Regions from separate parts of the Alteromonas sp. ABD4_190 genome, predicted to be linked through region 2. Evidence: predicted binding sites of a transcription regulator. Region 2 holds the regulator's gene; each other region holds the start of a gene.

Region 1 (2,210 bases), on a different contig from region 2:
ACCAAGACCGGGAACGCGTAGCAGCATTTGTTTATCAGCTTTGTTTAAATCAATAGGAAATAGGTGACGGTTACGTAATGCCCATGAAAGCTTCGGGTCGTAGTCCATATCTAACATGTCGTCTTGCAAGATTTCATCTAGGCCAAAACCGTAAAAGCGTAAAAGCCAATCCGCTTGATACAGGCGGTGTTCTCGTATCAATGGCGCCGGTTTTAGCGGTAAAACTTCCGAAGCATCAGGAATAGGGGAAAATGCAGAGTAATACACGCGACGAAGTTTTTGATCGCTGTAGAGCTTTACGCTTGTACCTAAAATGGTTTTATCGTTTGACCCATCGGCACCTATAATCATTTGCGTAGACTGCCCGCCTGGGGCGAAACGGGGAGGGCGCTTACCCGAATATGTCTTGTCAACTTTATGTTCTGCAATTTTTTCTTTTAGCGTATTCATCGAGCCGTGAATATCGCCAAGGTCTTTTTCTGGTGCATACTTGTTTAGCGAAGACTGTGTAGGCATTTCCACATTAATACTAAGTCTGTCAGCATAAAGACCTGCTTCTGCTTGTAATTCTGGCGACGCATTCGGGATAGTTTTAAGGTGGATATATCCCTTAAATCCGTGATCAAGACGTAGCGACTTTGCAATACGTACCATGCTTTCCATAGTGATATCGGGCGAACCCACAATTCCAGAGCTTAAAAACAAACCTTCAATGTAATTGCGCTTATAAAAATTCAGGGTTAAATCTACCGTTTCTTTAACCGTAAAACGCGCCCGTTGAACATTGCTTGAAACCCTATTAATGCAATAATGACAATCATAAATACAGTAGTTTGTCATAAGGATCTTAAGCAGCGAAACACACCTTCCATCAGGTGTGAAGCTATGGCATATTCCCGAGCCACCAGTAAGCGAACCTATACCGGTCTTTTCGGTTTTTCCAGCTTGTCGTTTACCTGCTGAACCACTCGCGCAAGACGCGTCGTACTTGGCCGCATCGGAAAGAATTTCAAGTTTTTGTATCAGTCTGTCATACATCGCAGATTTAACTTTCCTATAAGTAATTACAGTCAAACAGCCTAGTAATTCTTTTAGAAACACGACTAAACGTGTTTTGTAATCTAGGCTGAGAGTGAAAGTGTTATAGCATGTATATATATACAGTGCAATTGCACGTGGTAATTGAAGGTGAAGATTTAATGTTGGCAGGATTGTCCCAATTCAGGATTGACGCCGGTGAGTGACGGCGAAGACTATCTCGCTGTTAACCGATTAAAATAAGCTAAAGCTAAAATCCTATAAATTTAGATAGTTCATCTCGAATGTTATCGTATTTTTCTTTGTAGGCCGCTTTTAGTGGCATGTCATCAATTAGCTTAAACAGTCGTTTACACTCGTTTATTAACTTTACTTCGGCCTTATCTTCTTGAATAGCTATTTGAAGTAGACACTGCAGCAAGTTGAGCGCTACGCCTGTATTAACCGGTGCAAAACCTTGAGCGAGAGCAAATGAGGCTTTGGCTCGTTCATAGTCTTGCTGCTGATAGTGTTGAATACCCTCACGATTAAACTGCTGATAGCTCGCAAGGCTTTTTTGCGCGCTGTGTGCCTGGACCTCCAGCATCTTTGAACTGTTCTGGTCGAGTTCATCATTTCTAGCGCTAAGAATGGCGTTGAGCGCTAACGCGTCGTCAAATTCACCGAGTTTGTACATAACGTTTATGCTATCTGGAATAAATACAGTGGGTACCTCTGAGTATTTATCATCAAGTTGCGTTTGCGACTGGTCAAGATGACGCTTCGCGTCAATAAGCTTCCCATCAATAGCGCTTATCCTTGCATTTACAATATTTCCAAAAATATCTACGTCGAAATCCCTGTCGATTTTATACAGGTGCTCATCGAATTTCCCTCGCTGCAATGTGAGTAACGCTTCTTGCTGATACTTATTGCGCTGGCTTTTGTCATCAGCTGACTCAGCAACATCGAGTAAGCTGCGTATCATTGTGCACCAATGTAAGCTTGCTTTATGCACAGTGCGTTTCGATAGGTTCCAAATTGCTTGGCTAGAGTTGGCCGCTAGCACTAAATCGTTATTTTCCCGGCCAATTTCACAAGCCTTAAAGTGGCGAGGTAAAGAGAAGGGCGATAGTTTAATAGCCTCTTTAATTGAATCTAGGGCTTTTTCACCTGCTTCCAAGGCGTGGTGC
Region 2 (2,210 bases):
GACTATAGCAGACCCGTTGTTACTGACTATAATAATGATGGCCTGGGTGAATTATTCACAGGAGCTTTGAATAGCAATACATCATTCAACGTAGTTAAGTTGTCAGATAATTCAATTCAGTGGTCGCTGAGCCAAAATCAAAACAGCCAAGTCTCACTCATCGAAGCTGTAGACGTGAATGACGATAATTTTGTTGATGCGGTCATTGTTGAAAACAATCGACTCAAAGCATTCGATATTGAGAACCAAGTGCTCATTGACTCTGTCATCAATGAGTTTTCAATTGATGCTGTCGCTGAGCTCACCAATAATGGCGAACACTTTTTTGCTGTTAGTGGCTATGAATCATTAAAGCTCTATACAATGCAAGATGGCGAGTTTGTCGGACTGAATGAACTAGATGTTTCTTGTAGTCAATTGATAAGAATTAATGCTGATGGCGACGACGCCTCTGAGTTTGCATGCTTAGATAGAAACTACAATAGAATAAATATTTATGACGTAACAAATGACGCCTTAGTACTTAAAGACGCCATAACGCCTACATTCGATCTTCAAAATATAGCCGTTATTCCAACGACATCGTCTAATCAATCAATACTTGGCATTTACCAAGCTGAAGAATATGACTCATCGTATGGATATTATGACAACGTTGCTTACCGAGTCACTGAAATAGATATCAATGGACATGTCATTTGGCGTAGCCCTTCCATTGGCATTAATCATGTCGATGGTATGCGTACCCGAAAGAACAATGCCGGCGAAGTAGAGCTTCAAATAGGTAATCCGAACATGGCCCTTCTTGTGAAATAAGGGTAATACACTTGTCGCTGTCTATTGCTTGTAGCAAAAGACGCGGCAAGTGCTTGTTATTTAGTTTTAGGTGTATATACTTACAGGAACTGTATGAACAGACAGGTCTTTTATGCGCCCACTCACAGCTCGACAAACCGAAGTTTTAGAACTTATCAAAACCACCATGCAAGAAACGGGGATGCCGCCTACGCGTGCGGAAATCGCTCGTCAACTTGGTTTTCGTTCTGCCAACGCAGCAGAAGAACATTTGAAAGCCTTGGCGCGTAAAGGCGTGATAGAAATTCTGCCGGGTACCTCTCGGGGTATTAAACTCAATATTCCTCTCGAAAATGACGTACCTGAAGAAGAAGGCCTACCTCTCATTGGTCGTGTGGCGGCGGGTGAGCCAATTTTGGCGCAAGAGCACGTAGAATCACACTACAAGGTAGACCCTGCACTGTTTCAACCTCAAGCAGACTTTTTACTGCGTGTTAACGGCATGAGTATGAAAGACATCGGTATTCTAGATGGCGATCTCCTTGCTGTGCATCGCACCACCGATGTTCACAATGGCCAGGTCGTTGTGGCACGTGTAGACGAAGATGTTACGGTAAAGCGTTTAGAAAAACGTGGTCGTGAAGTATTACTTCATGCCGAAAACGAAGAATTCGCACCTATTCGAGTAGACCTAGCCAACGAACCTTTTGCTATTGAGGGGATTGCAGTAGGCGTTATAAGAAACGCGGACTGGATGTAAGGTTTTAACACCTTCAACGAAAAGCGGCGCACTAGCCGCTTTTTTTATGCCTTTTATTGCTTTATTTCTACCAGTTTTCTGGAGTTAGGGTGACTAAGCCCGCCTTTAAAAAGCGAACCCAACCATGACTATCAGAAAGCGTATTACGCGTATTTTGCCTGTGAATGAACTACTGAATATGCATTCATTATTCTAAAGTTTGTTTGAAAATAAATATTAATAACCTATTAGTTGTTGATTTTATAATCAAATGATTGCTAGTAGAACCTTTGTGTTGTTCAAAATGTACGTTTGATTTTATTCTCGCTTAATACATGCTCATTTCTTTTTCCATCCAATATGTAACGTAAGGCTGCCACGGAAGTGATTAAAAATTAACCGCTTCGTTAAATTTTTAATAGAAAAGACTAGACGGCACGACATTATTGCGCAATTCTTATACAGAGATTAACAAAATAATAACAATGACTCTAAATTTGTTTTACAAGTTGAGGTGATGGGTCAATCGTTCGCAAACCATTTGGTAGGGCATCGCGCAAAATAATCAGCGTTTTTGGTCTTGCTATTACGGAGGTGCTGAGTGAAACAACTAACGACCGTTTTCGCAAAATGGTGTTCGACAATACCGTTTTTGCTTTTTTCCCCTTTGCTTCTT
Region 3 (2,210 bases), 320 kb from region 2:
ATATTTTAGTTATCTTCTAGGACGTTTTGGCGCATGGATTCACAAGGGCTTTGACAAACCGGTCTCCCAACCACCTTTGCTGGAACGCCCACCACGGTAACGTGGGCTGGTACGCTATTTAATACAACGCTACCTGCGCCAACTTTTGAGCCTTCGCCTATTTCGATATTTCCTAGGATCTTGGCACCTGCGCCAATTAACACACCCTGGCGAATTTTAGGGTGACGGTCGCCCGACTCATTACCCGTACCGCCAAGGGTGACACTTTGAAGAATAGAAACATTATCTTCTACTACCGCTGTCTCACCCACCACAATACCAGTCGCGTGATCGAACATAACGCCCTTACCAATTCGTGCAGCAGGATGTATATCTACACCAAAACTTGCCGAGTTGCGGCTTTGCAAAAATAAGGCTAACTGGTGGCGCCCGTGAACCCAAAGGTAGTGCGCCATTCTATGCACCTGAACGGCGTGGAAACCTTTAAAGTGCAGTAAAGGAGTAAGGTAGTCGTTCACTGCGGCATCTCGCGCATTAATCGCCATTATGTCAGCAATGGCTGCCTCGCTAATGCCAGGCTCTAACAAGTAGGCTTCGTCGAACACCTCACGTATAGCAATCGCAGGCATCACGTCATCTGCCATTTTGTTTGACAGAATAAAGCTTAGCGACGATTCGAAATTATGATGAGCAAGAACACTGGCGTGCACATAGCTAGATAGCAATGGTTCGTTGTCAGCAACAATTTGCGCTTCTTGTTTGAGCGTCGACCAGAAATCGATGGGCGTAGAAAGTGCGGTCATGAGCATGTCCCGTTAGTGTGCTGTTAATTAGCTGTTTTTGTGCCAATGTATGTCGTTAAAAAGTTGGGGCCGTGTGCTTTTTTTAACTTGCCTAAAATGGCTTAACTCTTTTGCTAACACTCGCCCTGTAAGAAAGCGCAGAGGTAGCCGAATTAAGAGAGCAGAAAGTTTACCCGAGTTTGGCGTGATGCAATACCGATGTGATACCTGCCAAGCGCATAATTCGATCAATTTATCGTATTAATTCGTTATAGCTAATAACTGTATCTTTCATTTGTGTACCTTTGAGCCTTACGTCGACCACACTAGGCTCTGTCACTACTCAATTAGAACGGTTAAAGCGTCCGTTTCTTTCATTAAGAGACTCGCATAAACACAAAGCTTAACTTGGCAAATAACTGCGTTCTTATTTAACGAAAAGGGCTGAAAAACTGGACTGTATAAATTAACAGTCAGATGGCATAATAGCCCGCTGCTGAATGTACAACACTATCAACTAACAGGTACCACACTATGGATGTATCTCGACTGCTAGACGAGCTTAACGACAAACAGCGTGAAGCAGTAGCAGCCCCATTATCAAATGCCCTAGTATTAGCTGGCGCTGGTAGTGGTAAAACCCGCGTATTAGTGCATCGCATCGCGTGGTTGATGGAAGTCGAAAACATCGCCCCTTTTTCTATTTTGGCAGTGACGTTTACAAATAAAGCCGCCAAAGAGATGCGCGGCCGTATTGAGTCGTTGATGGGTCGCAGCCTACACAACATGTGGATTGGTACCTTCCACGGGCTTGCACACCGCCTATTACGCGCGCATCACGCTGAAGCTAATTTGCCTGAAAACTTTCAGATCATTGATTCTGACGATCAGTATCGACTCATTCGCCGTATTCTGAAGGCCATGAACCTGGACGAAAAGCATTGGGCCCCTCGTCAAATTCAGTGGTACATAAACGGCAATAAAGACGAAGGCCTGCGCCCTCAGCACATCGAGACTCACGGCGATCATATCCAAAAGACCATGCGTGAAGTCTATGCGGCATATCAGGACGCCTGCGACCGCTCAGGCTTGGTTGATTTTGCCGAACTATTGCTACGCGCTCATGAGTTATGGGCAAAGAATCCTGAAGTGTTGGCGCACTATCAACGCCGTTTCCGTGCTGTGTTAGTTGACGAGTTCCAAGATACCAACAATATCCAATATGCATGGCTTCGCATGCTGTGTAGCGGCGACAATAACAATATTATGATTGTTGGCGACGACGACCAGTCTATTTACGGCTGGCGAGGCGCAAACGTAGATAATATTCAGCATTTTCTAAAAGACTTTAATGAGCCTACCACTATTCGCCTTGAGCAGAATTACCGTTCTACCGGGAACATTCTAAAAGCAGCGAATACGGTTATC
Region 4 (2,210 bases), 250 kb from region 2:
ATTTTGCGCTTGTACCAGTAATACGGCTAGGGACAATTTTACCGCTCTCAGTGATGTAGTTCTTAAGAGTAGCGATATCTTTGTAATCAATCTCAGTCACACCTTCTGCAGTGAAACGGCAGAACTTACGACGTCTGAAAAAACGAGCCATGGGTGATCTCCTTAAGCGTTGTCTTCAGTGGTTTCAGTTTTCTTTTCCGCGCGATCTTGGCGAGGAGCAGAATCGTCACGACGCTCACGACGAGGCTCTTCTTTCATCATTGGAGAAGGCTCAGTCACAGCAGTCTTAGTGCGCATAACCATATTACGTAGGATCACGTCGTTGAAACGGAAAGCATTTTCCAATTCATCAACAGCTTCTGCAGACGCTTCAGCATTGATTAGTACGTAGTGGGCTTTGTGCAGCTTTTCAATTGGGTAAGCCAGTTGACGACGGCCCCAATCTTCTAAACGATGAATCTGACCACCGTCTTGCTTTAGGATTGTGGTATAACGCTCGATCATACCAGGTACTTGTTCACTCTGATCAGGGTGAACCATAAATACGATTTCGTAATGACGCATTATAGCTCCTTACGGTTGTAGCCTCGACAGTACAGCCGACTGTATGGAGACAAGGAACGAATTGGGATGGCTGTAAGGGCGCGCATTATACGCAGTAGTTACTAATTGCACAAGCATTAATCACCTTTAGAACAATCATTTGCCCTTTCCCCAAACACTACGCTCAGACATTTAACCAAAATACTGTTTATTTATACAGTAAAATACTGTACAGTTTTTGTGTCTTTAATAAACAGGGGACCTACCATGGCCATTACCACACAGTATGTTGTTACGCACAAAGGGGTAGAAAAATTGGTAACTACCGACAAAAAAGAAGCCGATCAGTATGACAAAATGCTCGATGCAGCAGATAACCTTGCTGACTACATTCATGCGAAGGGCATTAAGCTAGACGATAGCGTAGTGGAAGAGCTCACCATCATGCTGTCTAAAAACAAAGATAAAATCAGTAAGATTTTCAAAGGCGCTACCGCAGAAAGCGTATTAGAAGATGAAAGCGCAGAAGTGGTAAAGCTACAAGCTAACGGCTGATAATTTAGGCGCACCTCTCTTTTGCGTCGTTATGATGAGCAATTAATAAGAGCAATTGCCGCTTTAGGCTGATGGCATCTGATAGCATAGCTATACGCAAAAATGTTATTTGATAACATTACCTCAACGCGGCAATGTATTTTCTCTGGTTTTTAACTAGGTGAACAGATGTGTCGCTTTTGCTAATGTGAACATAAGACGTAAATACAGGTCGGGCTTAGCGTGAATACCATTAATAAAAACAATAGCACTCACTCCCAGCGCAACGCAGTGTCAGAAGGGCGCAGCTCAGTGTCTGAAGAGCACAACGCAGTGAATAAAGGGCGCAACACAGCGATTGAAGTTAGCAATTTACAGTTTTCGTACACCAAAGAAAGTCCTCCCATCGTTGACATTAAAGCGTGGCAAGTTTCGCAAGGTGAACACGTTTTTCTTTCAGGGCCTTCGGGTAGCGGAAAGAGCACATTGCTCAATTTGCTGTGTGGAACGTTGGCACCCACCCAAGGTGACATAACTTTGTTATCGCAGCCATTCTCTTCCTTATCAAACCGCCAGCGAGACAAGTTTAGGGCGCGCAATATCGGCGTCGTCTTTCAACAATTTAATCTTATTCCCTACCTTTCTGTGGCACAGAATATTAATGCGGCGGTGTATTTTGCAAGTACAAACGTTAGCAAGGCAGCATCAGACGCAAAGCTTCGTCATTTACTCGACAAGCTACAACTCCCTTCACGGGTACTGCATGCTAAAGCCGATGCCTTGAGTATTGGCCAACAGCAGCGTGTAGCAATAGCCCGAGCACTCATTAATGACCCAGAGTTATTGATTGTCGATGAGCCAACTTCGGCGTTAGATAGCGACGCGCGAGATAGCTTTATGTCGCTGTTAAAAGATGTAGCAGGTGAGAGCACCATGATTTTCGTTAGTCATGATAAAGCCATGGAGAGCTACTTTGACCGTCATTGTAGTATGAGTGAATTGAGCCCAAGTACAAACCATGCAGTGTCTTCACTCGGTGGCATCGAGCAAGTACAGGAGCGTACATAATGCTAAGTACCATTGCTATTGAAAGTTTAAAGCGCAGAAAAGCCACGGCAATTCTCACGCTTCTA

Evidence for each region. The regulator LexA, encoded in region 2, represses DNA repair genes until DNA is damaged. The targets are predictions, from matches to a motif close to TACTGTATNNNNATACAGTA.
Region 1: a site for LexA is predicted at 1,147-1,166, ahead of ACXAFM_RS18035 (putative DNA modification/repair radical SAM protein). Genes of this name have one in related genera too.
Region 3: a site for LexA is predicted at 1,238-1,257, ahead of uvrD (DNA helicase II). Genes of this name have one in related genera too.
Region 4: a site for LexA is predicted at 746-765, ahead of ACXAFM_RS10775 (YebG family protein). Genes of this name have one in related genera too.

Annotation. Positions count from the first base shown of each region.
Region 1 covers NZ_JBSWWN010000002.1:102,825-105,034, reverse strand. Annotated here, with positions in the region: gene ACXAFM_RS18035 (putative DNA modification/repair radical SAM protein) at 1-1,038, opposite strand, end outside; gene ACXAFM_RS18030 (response regulator) at 1,289-2,210, opposite strand, start outside.
Region 2 covers NZ_JBSWWN010000001.1:2,195,819-2,198,028, forward strand. Annotated here, with positions in the region: gene ACXAFM_RS09665 (hypothetical protein) at 1-816, shown strand, start outside; gene lexA (transcriptional repressor LexA) at 929-1,555, shown strand; gene coxB (cytochrome c oxidase subunit II) at 2,136-2,210, shown strand, end outside.
Region 3 covers NZ_JBSWWN010000001.1:1,872,159-1,874,368, forward strand. Annotated here, with positions in the region: gene cysE (serine O-acetyltransferase) at 6-803, opposite strand; gene uvrD (DNA helicase II) at 1,317-2,210, shown strand, end outside.
Region 4 covers NZ_JBSWWN010000001.1:2,444,985-2,447,194, reverse strand. Annotated here, with positions in the region: gene rpsR (30S ribosomal protein S18) at 1-151, opposite strand, end outside; gene rpsF (30S ribosomal protein S6) at 163-564, opposite strand; gene ACXAFM_RS10775 (YebG family protein) at 811-1,098, shown strand; gene ACXAFM_RS10770 (ABC transporter ATP-binding protein) at 1,321-2,145, shown strand; gene ACXAFM_RS10765 (ABC transporter permease) at 2,145-2,210, shown strand, end outside.